Regions from separate parts of the Rhizobium sp. P44RR-XXIV genome, predicted to be linked through region 4. Evidence: riboswitches for the same ligand, from Rfam matches in the RefSeq annotation. Region 4 holds a riboswitch; each other region holds the start of a gene.
What was found. Region 4 has a riboswitch for cobalamin ahead of fdhA (formaldehyde dehydrogenase, glutathione-independent). Riboswitches for the same ligand answer to the same signal wherever they lie in the genome.
Positions count from the first base shown of each region.

Region 1: another riboswitch for cobalamin. It lies ahead of BSK43_RS33035 (ABC transporter substrate-binding protein); the one in region 4 lies ahead of fdhA (formaldehyde dehydrogenase, glutathione-independent).
Region 2: another riboswitch for cobalamin. It lies ahead of BSK43_RS26040 (aromatic ring-hydroxylating dioxygenase subunit alpha); the one in region 4 lies ahead of fdhA (formaldehyde dehydrogenase, glutathione-independent).
Region 3: another riboswitch for cobalamin. It lies ahead of metE (5-methyltetrahydropteroyltriglutamate--homocysteine S-methyltransferase); the one in region 4 lies ahead of fdhA (formaldehyde dehydrogenase, glutathione-independent).

Region 1 is NZ_MPVZ02000029.1:1,543,828-1,547,394, forward strand. Features, by position in the region: gene BSK43_RS33030 (iron ABC transporter permease) at 1-829, opposite strand, end outside; gene BSK43_RS33035 (ABC transporter substrate-binding protein) at 831-1,847, opposite strand; cobalamin riboswitch at 2,010-2,269, opposite strand; gene BSK43_RS33040 (GGDEF domain-containing protein) at 2,379-3,473, opposite strand.
Region 2 is NZ_MPVZ02000028.1:1,805,214-1,808,780, forward strand. Features, by position in the region: gene BSK43_RS26035 (hybrid-cluster NAD(P)-dependent oxidoreductase) at 1-501, opposite strand, end outside; gene BSK43_RS26040 (aromatic ring-hydroxylating dioxygenase subunit alpha) at 510-1,754, opposite strand; cobalamin riboswitch at 1,852-2,056, opposite strand; gene BSK43_RS26045 (ACT domain-containing protein) at 2,274-2,687, opposite strand; gene BSK43_RS26050 (DUF6656 family protein) at 2,789-3,406, shown strand; partial or broken gene BSK43_RS26055 (L-threonylcarbamoyladenylate synthase) at 3,465-3,567, shown strand, end outside.
Region 3 is NZ_MPVZ02000029.1:1,539,966-1,543,532, forward strand. Features, by position in the region: gene metE (5-methyltetrahydropteroyltriglutamate--homocysteine S-methyltransferase) at 1-1,625, opposite strand, end outside; cobalamin riboswitch at 1,724-1,940, opposite strand; gene BSK43_RS33020 (methyltransferase domain-containing protein) at 2,037-2,888, opposite strand; gene BSK43_RS33025 (ABC transporter ATP-binding protein) at 2,893-3,567, opposite strand, start outside.
Region 4 is NZ_MPVZ02000029.1:281,652-285,218, forward strand. Features, by position in the region: gene BSK43_RS27380 (carbohydrate ABC transporter permease) at 1-385, shown strand, start outside; gene BSK43_RS27385 (ABC transporter ATP-binding protein) at 431-1,435, shown strand; cobalamin riboswitch at 1,551-1,753, shown strand; gene fdhA (formaldehyde dehydrogenase, glutathione-independent) at 1,978-3,168, shown strand.

The sequences.
Region 1 (3,567 bases), 1.3 Mb from region 4:
TGACGAGCCCGACGAAGCCGATCGAGCCGACAATGCTGACCACCGCCGCCGTCATGAATGCCGTCGTTCCGAGCAGGACGATCTGCGCGCGGCGCACCGCTATGCCGAGCGAAGCCGCGGCATCGGTTCCGAAGACGAATGCATCCAGTACCCGGACATGCGCCATGCAGATGGCAAAGCCGATAACGGCGATCGGCCCGGGCAAATAGACATCCGGCCACCGCACGCCGCTCATCGAACCCAGCAGCCAGAACATGACGCCCCTCGCCTGCTCGGCATTGGCCGATGTGGTGACGATATAGGAGGTCAGCGCATTGAAGAGCTGCGAGCCGGCGACGCCGCAGAGAATGATGCGCTCGCTGGTGCCGCCGACACCTGCCGCCAGCAGGCCGACAAACAGAAATGCTACAACCGCGCCGATGAAGGCACCGCTGGAAAGAGTGAGGATTCCGTAGCCGAGCCCGAGGATCATGATGCAGACGGCACCCGTGGAGGCGCCGGCCGAAATGCCGAGCACATAGGGTTCTGCGAGCGGATTGCGCAACAACGCCTGCAGGATCACGCCACTTAAGGCCAGCGATGCACCGGTGCTTGCGGCAACGAGCGCCCGGCTCAGGCGATAGTCCCAGACAATGCCCTGATGAATCCGGCTAAGCTCGAAATCCGTTCCGAGCAGCCGGTTCGCAACTGCCTTGGCGGTCGTCGACAACGGGATCGAAATCTCGCCGATCGAGACCGCAAGGCTGATCATGAATGCCAGAAACACCAGCGCGGCCATGGTGAGCGCCAAAAGCGCCCACCTCTGCCGCCGTTCTGCAATCAGGCGCATTCTACTCTGCCAGGCCGAAGGACTTGATGCCCTTGGCCAGCGTCTCGATGCCATCGATGGTGCGGATGGTCGGGTTCATCGACTGCGCATCCATCATGACGAAATGCTTGTTCTTGACCGCGTCGAGCTGGCTGGTGACCGGATCCTTCTGGAGGAAGTCGAGCTTGACCTTCGGGTCGTCGGCGGCGTAGCGGCGGCGATCCATGGTCGCGATGACGATGACGGCGGGATTTGCCTGCGCGATCGTTTCCCATCCCACAAGCGGCCATTCCTCCTCGGTCGTCACGACATTCTTCGCGCCGATCGTCTTCAGAATATAGGCCGGCGCGCTGTTCTTGCCCGCGATATAGGCGTCACCGTTCACTTCCTTGCTGGAAAACCAGAACACGATCGGCAGGTTCTTCGCCTGCGCACCGGAGATCGAAGCGACGGCATCGGCCTCGCGCTTCTTCAGCTGCGCGACCAGCGCATCGCCGCGATCTTTAACGTCGAAGATCTCAGCGAGTTCATCGATCTCCTGATAGATCAGGCCCATCGTGAACAGCTCCTTGCGCACGCCGTCCCCACCTTCTGCATTGATCTTGGCGACGCAATCGGTCGGCGCGATATAGGTGTTGATGCCAAGTTCGGAGAACTGCTCGCGCTTGCCGACCGCGCCTTGCGCGCCGATATGCCACTCGAATTCCGCGCCTACGAAATCCGGCTCCTTGCCGACCACGGACTCGAAGCTCGGATCATTGTCGGCCAGACGCGGGATCTTGGCATTGGCTTCGGCATATTGCGGCAAGACCGGGCCGACCCATACGGCCGTTCCCGCAATCCTGTCGGCAAGGCCGAGTGACAGCAGGATCTCGGTCATGCCCTGGCCGATGGAGACGATCTTGGTCGGAGCCTTCTCAAAAGTGACCTGCTGACCGCAATTGTTGATGGTCAGCGGATACTGCGTCGCCGCAAAGCCAGACGCAGCAAACCCGGTTAGCCCAAGTGCAAATGTAATGGTCGTCAAAAAATGGCGCATGAAAGGTTTCGATGAGAATGGAAATCTGGCAGCCTCGGCGCAATAGCGCTCAGACAGACCGCCGCCGGTTGCAAAGACCGCAATCAAGGCCGAAAAACGCCTGGTAGTATCGAAGGCTCAGGTCAATCATTCTCTGTCCTTTCCAGGCATCCCCGCCCGGTTGATTGGATCGTGATCGACGGCAGGTCTCCTGGCTCGCGAATGTCTGACGATCATCTGCCTTCCCGCGATTTGTGTTCGCAGTGGCATGGCCCTGAAGCCACCTGAGGCGGCCAGCAGGCTGGTCGCACCCGGGATGATCGGCAATCCGCTTACAGTTGCGGGGGCAGCCACGGTCTAGGTCCCTTTTGGGTCGTCCTCACCGTGTTCCCTATTAATCCCCTCGAAGCCTTCCTCGGGGAACCGTCGCCTCCAGTTACGCCGGACTGCCGTCCGCCGTCAAGCAGGACACTCGAGAACCAATGGATGTTAGAAAAATCGCAAAAGCAGCCCGGCGATTGCCGAAACCGGCGGGGACTATCAAAGGCAGCCCTATGCCGTTTCGGCCAGCTCGACGCGATTTCGCCCGCTTGCCTTTGCGCGATAGAGCGCCTTGTCGGCTGCTTCAAGCACATGCTTGAAGTCGGCCGATGGTTCATGGGAACAGGCAATGCCGATGCTGACCGTGACGTGGATCGTCTCCTGCTCGAACATCAGGACCGTCGTCTCGATGTCGTTGCGGATTTTCTCGGCAAGGTTTCCGGCGGCCCTCATGTCGGTGTTCGGCAACAGCACGACGATCTCCTCGCCGCCGTAGCGGGCGGCGATGTCGGTCTTGCGTACAGTCTGCCGGATCACATCAGCCAGCCGTGCAAGGACCGTATCACCGAAGGAATGACCCCAGTTGTCGTTGATCTTCTTGAAGTGATCGATATCGAGCATGATGATCGAAAAGGGAATCCGCCTCGTTCCGGCTTCCTTGCTGCAACGATCGCCTTCCCGCTGCAAAACGCGGCGATTTGGCAGCTTGGTCAGTGGATCGAGGCTGGCCTCGTTCTCAAGCGCGCGCTGGATGCCGATGCGGTAGCGTTCGCGCTCGAGTAAATCCGACAGCAGCACGACGCCGAGGATATTGACGATCGTGACCGGAAGTGTCGCCGAAAGGAGAAGCTCACGCGCGACCGGCCATGGCAGCAAGACGAGAACGACAAGCGAAGTCATCGTCGCTAGACCGAACAGGGCTGAGCGCTTCCACCCAGTGCCGATCCACTGCCGCGGCACGAGCGTTAGAAGATACCCGACGATTGCAACGATCAGAATGCCCGCGACACCGCCAGCGGCTCCCATGCCGCCGACCAGGAAGCGAAACACACCCATCATGACAGCCGCAACCACCGTCCCAACCACACCACCATAGATCGGCGTCAGAACGAGCAGGATCGAACGGCCATCCTGGAAGATGCCGGGCATCCATTGGATTGGGTCGCTCATCGACAGGATACCACCCAGGCCAAAGAGCAAGCCGACGGCAACGGATTTCAAAACGCCGCGCTCGATCGTCCGGATGACCCAGGAATAGGCGTAGACAATAATGGCCACCTGACCCAGGACGCGTACCAGGGAAGGCAAATGCGTTTGAATTTCCATCACCATCCCAAATCCTCGCGCGGAGCCGCAGCGAATGGCACGCACTGGTCATAGTCGAAGTCAGACCGGAATATCACGCAATCGCTTCGAGATG
Region 2 (3,567 bases), on a different contig from region 4:
GTCAGTCGGGCTGCGCGAGCAATTGACGAAAGTGATGTCGGACAATGGCGCGGTGTCGGCCATGTAACGGGTCATGGCCATCATCGGCGTCACGCCGGAACCGGCGGAGACGAAGAGGTATTTATCGCCGGGATGGCGGACGTGCGTGAAATCGCCGAGAGGACCGAAAGCCTTGATGCGCATGCCCGGCTTGAGGTTCTCGAACATCCAGCGCGTGCCGATGCTGTCCTTCTGCGCCTTGACCGTCACCGCGACCGAGAAGGGCCGCGATGGCGTCGAGGACAGCGTATAGGTGCGCATGACCGGCTCCGGCGCCGTCGGCAGCTCCAGCGTCACGAACTGGCCCGGCAGATAGCGGAACCAGTTGTCCTTGTCGGACCGGAATGTGAAGGTCATCACATCGGGCGCTTCGGGCGTGACGGAGAGGCATTCGAGCAGATGCTGCCTGTCGCTCCAGGGCTGCATCTGATCGAGGTGTCGATGGCTAAGGGAGACGGTCATGTTCATACTCAGGCAACCGCCGACAGCTTGGCCTGATCGCCCTGCAGCCGGTTGATCATGAAATTCGAATACCATTCGACGAACTGCATGACGCCGCCCTCGTGGAGTTCCGAGTAAGGACCGGGCTCATAGGCCGGCGAGTGAATGCCGAAAGCATTTTCCTCGACGATGCGGCGATCCTGGTCGTTGGTCTCGGTCCAGACGTGGGTCAGTTCCTCGAGATCGTAATCGACGCCTTCGACGGCATCCTTGTGCACCAGCCATTTGGTGGTGACTGCGGTCTCCTCGGCATTGAGCGGAAGGACGCGGAAGGAAATCGCGTGGTCGCCAAGCAGGTGGTTCCATGTCGTCGGGTAGTGGAACAGCAGCATGGTGCCGATGCCGTTGATCGTCACATCGGGCGAGAGCGGCCGCTTGACGGCGTTCTGGCCGGACATGGTGTAGCTTTCGGCCCCTTCGATGAGCGGCATGCGGGCGGCGCGGAACTGGCCATCAGGCGAGATCTTGAATTCGCTCGGCAGGCCGGCGGCTTCGCAGCGCTCCCAATGAGCGGTGATCACCGGATCGCTCATCGCCCCCTGCACGCCGCTGACCGTCGGCGCTTCCGAAAACGTGCGGCAGAGTTCGGGATGGTTGGCAGCGCAGTGGTAGCACTCGCGATTGTTTTCCCAGACGAGCTTCCAGTTGCCCTTTTCGATAATGGTGCTCTGGAAGGCGACCTTGGCCTCACTCATGCGATGCGGCGCCATATAGGGCTCGATCGTGGCGCGGACGGGCGCGAAGTCCGGAGCGTTCTTTGCCAGGCAGATGAAGATGTAGCCGGCGACGCTTTCGCAGTGAACCGGCTTCAGCGAATACTGGGTCTTGTCGAAGTCCTCGGCCATCTGACGGGCGAACAGCAGCGAGCCGTCCAGCTCGTAGGTCCACTGGTGATAAGGGCAGACAAGCTTTGCCGACGAGCCGCGCTCTGTCGTGCAGACGCGCGAGCCGCGATGGCGACAGCTGTTGTGGAAGGCGCGGATGACCTGATCGCGACCACGGACGATGACGACAGGATAATCGCCGATCTGGACGGTGAAATAATTGCCCGCGCGCGGCACTTCGCAGTCATGGCCGATGAACAGCCAGTCGCGATAGTAGATCATTTCCATATCGAGCTTGAAGTAATCCTGATCGATATAGAAAGGCTGCTCGAGGCTGAAGCCCTCGCGGCGGTTCTTCAATTGCCGCAAAACATTGCTGCTGATATCCATTTGCCTATCCTTGCGCGTTACCGGGAAACGGACGAAGGACATGCAAGGCCGTTTGGGAGCGGCCTGAAGCAATGTCCCGACCGCCCGCCGCGGTCAGTAAACCGAATTTCCCCAAGGCTGGTTTCCGGGCTCTGGAGCGGTCCTGTTTCCAGAACCCCATGGCACCTTCCCAGGTCGGCCGACCCAGTGGCTTTATTCGCCATGCCTCACTCCACCACCGTTGCGGGGGCAGCGCCGGATTTTGACCGGCTTCCCAATTCTCCGTCTCCCTAGCAGACGGCACCTTGAGATTGATAACATCATAACTCTCGGCCCCGTCAGCCGCTGCGCTACAATGCGACATCGGCTTCGAAATTGGCGACAGATGAAACGGAACAGCAAGACGGTCGTAGGGAGAGGCAATATAGGAAGGCAATTCAATCTCTTATCGATTATCGGCAGACATGTAGATCGTCGCTACTTTGCCTCCTCTTGATGACGCTTTATCCTGATTGCGACAATGCGGTTGATCTCCGATAATCAAGGGGTCGCTTGCGCCGCCGAAAGTGCCTGCAGCGCCGCCATTGCACGGTCAGCATCAGCAGCCGGAACGAAGATATGGTCGTGGTAATAGGCCGCGACGACATTGGCGCTGATGCCCGCATTTCCCAAGGCTGTAGCGAACGCCGCGGTGAGGCCGATAGCCTCCAGCGAGGAATGGACATCGAGCGTGATCATGCGCATTGCGGGCGCAATCGGAAACCCGGTCTGCCGCGCGGCCTCCAGCGGCAGGATCAGGGTCACGCCCTCCCCTTCCCGGAAAAAACCGATCGGCTCCAGATGAATATGATCGGCCAATGTCGACGATGGAACGGTGCAATAGACGAACTCGCCCTCGACGAGATTCGGTTTCATGCCGGAAAGCAGCAGATTGAGATCGGTAATTCCGGACATATGTTTTGGCCTCCTCGGGGATTTGCAACCAGCGCCGTTAAGCCCGGCTCAAGCAAGACTAGCTATCATGCAGTCTCCAGACCTCTATAGCGAGACCCGGCATGGCCAAACTCAGATATTTCGACGCTGGGAAGCCCGCCGACCCCGAGCCGATACCGGCGGTATCGACAACGGGGCATAGCGAATTCCTGCGCACCGGTCGCATCAACCGCGACAGGCCACATTGGCTTGCCGAAGAGCGGCGATACATGACCCACCAGGAGGTCGCCGAGCAGACCGCGCAGAAGCTGCGGAATGCCGGGGAAATGACCCATGACCGGCTCAACGGCTTTCATAAGTCTATTCGTTTTCCGAAGCTCATCTTTCATCACACGCTGAAGGACACGCCGCATCTCGGCTATTGCCACGTAACAGCGGCGCGCACGCAATTCGCTCGATATGAAGAGGTGAACTGGGCCTTCTACATCGCGAACTTCTTTGCCCGCATCGGCCAGGAAGAGAATTTCTTCGAGGATATCAGCCTGAAATATTCGCGGATGTATTTCGCCGTCGCCATCCATCCGGGCAAGGAGGCGGAAGACAAGAAGCTGACGATCAATCGCGACATTCGCGGCAACGGCGTGCTGTTCCACACGCACGATCCGCAGATCGCCGTCCGTAACGTCCTCTTGCTCGGCGCCCGCAACGAACAGCTTCGCGACATCATTCGCCAGCTTTGATCATTGATCCGAAAACTCGAAAAGCATAAGAACGGCCTGAACTGCAAACGGGCAGGCCATGGCACGACACATAGACATTCTCGAACATCCGCAAACGGCGATAGATGTCGCCTCGGCAACGCTTGCCGAAGGTCTGCCGATCGGGTTGCCAACGGAGACGG
Region 3 (3,567 bases), 1.3 Mb from region 4:
GGCGGGCGGACATAGCGCGAACCATAGCTCTGCACCCATGCGTGCTGGGTGAAGGCAAAGCCCGATAGCTGCTCGCCGAAATACTGCACCATGTCGTTGCGCTCGAACTCGCCATGGACCAGCACGTCGAGGCCGATTTCTTCCTGCCAGCGAATGGTGGCTTCGGTCTCCTTGCGCAGGAAGGCTTCATAATCGACATAGCTCAGCGTGCCCTTGGCATGCGCCGAGCGAGCCCTGCGAACTTCCGGCGTCTGCGGGAAGGAGCCGATCGTCGTGGTCGGGAAGAGCGGCAGCTTGATCGTTTCCGCCTGCACCGACCGGCGTTTGGCGAAGGCGCTCTTGCGCTGTTTCATCGCGACATCGACCCCGGCAAGACGGCCGCGCACCAACGGGTCGGTCACTTTCGGCGAGGAGGCGCGTGCGGTGATGGCCCTGGATGCGGCTTCGACTTCCACTGAGACGGCAGCCTTTCCTTCGGCAAGGCCACGGCCGAGCGTCGCAAGCTCACCGAGCTTCTGGGTGGCGAATGCCAGCCAGCTCTTGAGGTCGGCATCGAGCGCCGTCTCAAGCTCCAGATCGATCGGAACATGCAGCAGCGAGCAAGATGCCGCCACCTCAACGCCTTCGACACCGCGAGCCGCCGCGACAGGCTGAAGGCGGTTAATGATCGAGGCCAGATCCGCCCTCCAGATGTTGCGGCCATCGATGATACCGAGCGACAGAACCTGATCCTTGCGAACGGCCTTCGCGACGTCATCGATTTGGCCCGGTGCACGCGTCAGGTCGACATGGACACCGGCAATCGGCAACTCGGCGATGGCAGCCAGATTGTCGGCAAGGCCGCCGAAATAGGTCGTCAGCATGATCTTCAGATCCGGCGCCGCCTCGGTCAACGCCTTGTAGGCGACCGAGAAGGCATGGCGCTCGCCCTCGGTCAGATCGAGAACGGCGATCGGCTCGTCGATCTGCACCCAGTCGGCACCGGCAGCGCTCAGCCGGCGCAGCAGTTCCTCGTAGACCGGAAGCAGTTTCGGCAGCAGGCCCAGCGGCTTGAAGGTTGCCGAGCGAGCCTTGGCGAGTTTCAGGAAGGTGACCGGTCCGAGAATGACCGGGCGGGTGTGAATACCGAGCGCCTTTGCCTCGAGGAAGTGATCGACAGGCTTCTGCGAGGTCAGCGTGAAGTCCTGGTCTTCGGCAACCTCGGGCACCATGTAGTGATAATTGGTGTCGAACCACTTGGTCATCTCAAGCGCCGGGACGCCCTGGCCGTGATGCGTATGGCCGCAATCGGCATGGCCGTCGCCCTGGCTGCCGCGCGCCATGGCAAAGTAAAGCGAAAGCGGCGCGTCGCCGCCCTTCCAGCCGTACACGGAGGGAATGGCGCCGACCATGACGGCGGTGTCGAGGACGTGATCGTAGAAGGAGAAATCGTTGGAAGGGATGCGGGTGATACCGCTATCGCGCTGAAGCGACCAGTTTTCAGCCCGGAGCTTGCTTGCGGTTTCGATGAGTTCGCTCTCGGGAATTTTTCCGGACCAGTAGGCTTCGAGCGCGAATTTCAGCTCGCGATGGCGACCGATACGCGGAAAGCCAAGAGAAGCGACTGGGACAGTTTTGGTTGGCATAGTCATACCCCATTGGTTGTGGGGGCATGGGTCAAGCGGACGCGTGCGGACGCGGCCAATATCGGCCAGCCGCAGCAACCACCGGGACACCCCGCCCGTGGACGTTATTTTGTTGTGGCAGGTCTCCTGGCTTGCGGGTCGTCGCCTTTGTCCGTCTTCCCAAGGCTCATCGCCTCAGTGACATGAATGGACATTGGCTCGCCGCTCACAGTTGCGGGGGCAGCCCCGGAATAGCCGATCTCTCGGCGCACCGGATTCCCTCTTAGCTCTGGAGCGAATAGATTGCCCCAGAGAACCATAACGCTAGGGATTTCGCACCAAGCGCACAAAATTGTCAATAGATATAAACAAATCTTTATATGTTTATTTGCTCCGGCTGCTCTCTCTAATCCAACCGGAAGCTAACCCGGATCATCGCGGCTGCGAGGTTGGTTCAAGGACCGGCCTGACCGCATCCACTGGATTTCGTTGCGGAAAATGGGTGGGGGTCCATGGCCGCATGCAGGTCAGAATAAAGCGCCGATAAACGAGGGTTCGAAGCTTGTTCCGCAGATTGGCATTCTTCCGCTGCGCCCTGGCAATAGGCCCGTGCGACTGGAGCTGAATGGCGGCAAAGCCCGCTGCCGACAGTAGCGGGGTCAATTCTTCCGAACGCAGGCCGCTGCCAAAAGGCAAGGCCTCCATGATGCGAGAATGGCGGCTGCTGAGAGCCCCGTCATAGTTCTGGTCAGCGCCGATAAAGCGGTCGATCAGCGAAATCAGCAGCCTTGCAATGTAGCCGCTCGGCTTCGGCTTGGCCCAATCGCCATCGAAGATTACAAGACGCCCGCCGGGCTTGAGCAGCCGAAACCATTCCTTGAGGGTTTCTTCCGGCTGCGTCAGCGTCCAGACAAGATGCCGGCAGACGATTGCATCATAGGCCGCATCCGGCTCCATAGTCTGTTCGGCATCGGCCAGCAGGAACCGAAGACGCGGCTTGCCCGCATGTTTCTTGCGCGCGACGGCCAGCATCGCTTCGGAAAAATCCAGCGCCGTCACCTCGTGACCGAGATCATGGATCAGCCGCGTCACCTCACCGGTGCCGCAGGCAAGCTCCAGAACACGCTTTGGCTGGGAGCCAAGCGCTGCGCGGATCGGCTTCTGCCAGGCGTCTGCCTCGGGGCCGGGTGCTATCCTGTGGCCGAAAGCAAGATCGAAGGTCTCCGATCGCTTCGACCAATAGTCCCTGATTTCTTCCTTGAGGTGGAAATTGGCACCGTCCATCAGATCAGCCCGCCATATATTGAATGTTGCAGCGACCGTGGACGGCGGACTTCTGGACATGGGCGCGTACGCCGAAGACCCGCTCGATCAGCTCCTGCGTCAAGACTTCCTCCGGCGGTCCGGCAGCCACCACCTCACCCTTCTGCAGCACGGCGAGACTGTCGCAGAACATCGCCGCCAGATTGAGATCGTGCAACGCGACGATGGAGGTCACGTCGAGCTTGGAAACCAGGCCCAGAATGTCGAGCTGATGCTGGATATCGAGATGGTTCGTCGGCTCATCGAGCAGCAATTCGCTCGGGGTCTGTGCCAGCGCCCGGGCAATATGAACACGCTGCCGCTCGCCGCCCGACAAGGTTTGCCAAAGCTGCCCGGCTCGATCCCTCATGCCGACGCGGGCAAGCGCATCGAAGACCGCAATATCGTCGCCAGCGCTCCAGGAGGAAAGCGGGCCGCGATGCGGTGTCCGCCCAAGACGCACGACATCGATGACCGTCACCTGCATGTCCGTCGTTGCCTGCTGCTCCACCAGCGCGACACGGCGGGCGATATCGCCACGCGAAATGGAGGCTATGTCGTCGCCACCGAGACGGATGACGCCGCTCTTCACCTTGCGGAGCCGGCAGATCAGCCGCAGAAGGCTAGATTTGCCGGAGCCGTTCGGCCCGAGGAGACCCAG
Region 4 (3,567 bases):
GATGAGCATCCCGATCGCGGTCACCTTGATGGTCGCCTATTTCCGCACGGTTCCCACCGAACTGAAGGAGGCGGCACGCATCGATGGCGCCGGCGAATTCCGCACTTTTCTGATCGCGCTTCCGGTCGTCAAGCCGGGGCTTGCTGCAGTGGCGACGTTGACGATGCTGCCGGTCTGGAACGATCTGTGGTTTCCGCTCGTGCTGGCGCCCAGCAAGAGCAATCAGACTGTTACGCTCGGCGTCCAGCAGTTCGTCGGCCAGTTTCTGAGCGACTATCCGGCGCTGCTTGCGGCGCTGACGCTCGGCGCGGTGCCTTTGATCCTGCTCTACGTGATCTTCTCGCGGCAGTTCATCAAGGGTCTGAGCCAGGGTGTCGGCAAGTAGCACCTCGCATCGTCATCCTCATAAAATTTTGAAGTGGAGTACCCCATGGCCGATGTCAAAATCAGCAATCTCTACAAGCGCTATGGCGCGGTCGAAGTCCTGAAGAACATCAATCTCGATATCAAATCGGGCGAGTTCGTTGCTTTCGTCGGGCCTTCCGGCTGCGGCAAGTCGACCCTGTTGCGCTGCATCTCCGGCCTGGAGCAGATTTCCGACGGAACGCTCGAGATCGGCGGTAGGGTCGTCAACGATATTGGTCCCTCGCAGCGCGGCATCGCCATGGTCTTCCAGTCCTATGCGCTCTACCCGCACAAGACGGTCTACGACAACATGGCCTATTCGCTGCAGCTGCAGAAGCTGCCGAAGGATCAGATCGAGAGGATGGTCATGGCGGCAGCGGAAAAACTGCAGCTCGTGCCTTACCTGAAACGGCTGCCCAAGGCCTTGTCGGGCGGCCAGCGCCAGCGCGTCGCCATCGGCCGGGCGATCGTCCGCAATCCGAAGGTCTTCCTGTTTGACGAGCCGCTCTCCAATCTCGATGCTTCGCTGCGCGTGCAGATGCGCATCGAGATAGCCCAACTCAACAAGAACCTTTCCGACACTGCGATGATCTATGTGACCCACGATCAGGTCGAGGCCATGACCATGGCGGACAAGATCGTCGTGCTGCGGGACGGTATCGTGCAGCAGGTCGGTTCGCCGCTGGAGCTTTACGAAAACCCGCAGAACCTCTTCGTCGCCAAGTTCATCGGCTCGCCCGAGATGAATTTCATGACGGGCGAGGATGCCAAGGCTTATAAGGCCGAGACCGTTGGCGTCCGCCCGGAGCATCTGACCATAGAGCAGTCAGGCGGGGTATGGTCGGGCACGGTCATGCACTCGGAAAACCTCGGCTCCGACTCCTACATCTATATCGATATGGGTGGCTTGAAGCCGGTCATCATCCGCCAGGAAGGCAAGTCCGACTATCGGGCCGGCGCGCGTCTTTCCTTTTCGCCGAAAGGCGATCGCTACCATCTCTTCGACGCCGGCGGACACCCGCTCTCCTGAGAGTTAGCTCAGGGCCAAAATCCGGCCCGGACGGCAATGCGAGACGAAAACGCTTCATGTCGTCCTACAGGGCGCTGATGTCGTTTTCCTGTGCGCGCCACATCACCGGGCGTGATCTTCTGGACATGTTCAAGGTGCCATCCGGATAGAGTCCGGATGGATAATTGGGAAACCGGTGATAGGCCGGTGCTGCCCCCGCAACGGTAGCGGACCGAAAGTCTCGACCAATGCCACTGGTCTCTTGACCGGGAAGGTGTCGAGGCCATCCAGAGGGATAGGTCCGAAGCCCGGAAACCAGCCTTGACGGTAGACTCGATTGATCGCGGAGGGTGATCGGGAGGCGAAGGGAGGGGCCGCAAGATCACTCCGTTCACGTCTCGCCATATCGCATCAGTCATGGACGTGCCGGACAGGGCGCCGCCGATGCGGTCGCCGTGACCGATTTGCTGCTGTTCAGCCCGTTGAGGAGCGGGCCGATCCGAAGATGCCCATGAGGAATTGTGGGCAATGATGATCAAGCGTTAAACCAAGGAGGAGATGGCATGACTGGGAACAGAGGCGTGGTCTATGTGCGGCCTGGCAAAGTCGAGGTTCGCGATATTGACGACCCGAAACTGGAGGCGCCGGATGGCCGCCGTATCGAGCATGGCGTGATCCTGAAGGTGATCTCCACAAATATCTGCGGATCAGACCAGCACATGGTGCGCGGCCGTACGACAGCCATGCCGGGCCTGATACTCGGGCATGAAATCACCGGACAGGTCATCGAAAAGGGCATCGATGTCGAAATGCTCGAGATCGGCGATATCGTCTCCGTGCCGTTCAACGTGGCATGTGGCCGTTGCCGTTGCTGCAAATCGCAGGATACTGGAGTTTGTCTGACGGTGAATCCGGCGCGCGCCGGCGGCGCTTATGGCTACGTCGACATGGGCGGCTGGATCGGCGGTCAGGCGCGTTACGTCACAGTGCCTTATGCGGATTTCAACCTGCTGAAATTCCCCGATCGCGATCAGGCTCTGGCGAAGATCCGCGATCTCACGATGCTATCCGATATCCTGCCGACCGGCTTTCACGGCGCCGTTCGTGCAGGCGTCGGCGTAGGGTCTACGGTCTATGTCGCGGGCGCTGGCCCCGTCGGTCTGGCCGCTGCTGCTTCTGCTCGCATCCTGGGGGCTGCTGTCGTCATGATCGGCGATTTCAACAAGGATCGGCTTGCACATGCGGCCAATGTCGGCTTCGAGCCCATTGATCTCTCCAAGAGTGATCGTCTTGGCGACATGATCGCGCAAGTCGTCGGCGTCAACGAGGTGGACAGTGCCATCGACGCCGTTGGTTTCGAGGCGCGCGGTCATGCGGGCGGCGAACAGCCGGCGATCGTGCTCAATCAGATGATGGAGATCACGCGCGCGGCCGGCTCGATCGGCATTCCCGGACTCTACGTCACGGAAGATCCCGGCGCTGCCGAGGCTGCGGCCAAGCAGGGCAGCCTGTCGCTGCGCTTCGGGCTTGGCTGGGCGAAGGCGCAGTCGTTCCACACGGGCCAGACACCCGTCATCAAGTACAACCGGCAGCTCATGCAGGCGATCCTGCATGATCGGTTGCCGATTGCGGATATCGTCAATGCCAAGATCATCTCGCTCGATGATGCCGCCCAAGGCTATGAGAGCTTCGATCAGGGCGCTGCGACGAAATTCGTCCTCGATCCGCATGGCGATCTGCTAAAGGCTGCCTGAGCGGCCTGAAGCACTGCATCGTCATATAGTGACAACCGACAAGCATGATGCCGGGAACCGAGAAAACCTCTCGGTTCCCGCTGTCGTTTCAAGCAGCCGGTCATGAGTTTGCCGAACAACGAACTGACAGATGCGCGCCACTTCAATGCGAAATCATCCAGGTGCACCTTGCAGATCTCATGATGTATGGATGCAGTAGAAGAGGAGGGTTTCGGACCGCCGCATCTGCTCGGTAGCCTTCTTGCGTCTTAGAGGGCGCTGCAGAGTGTGGAGAAAAAGATCAACGAGACACTATCATCAGCGGTCGGATGTACATCGCCACCATTGTCATCGCGGCTGGAGGGCTGAAAGCTGCCTAAGCGAGAAAGCCGTTAGCCGACAATTATGGCGGACAATATT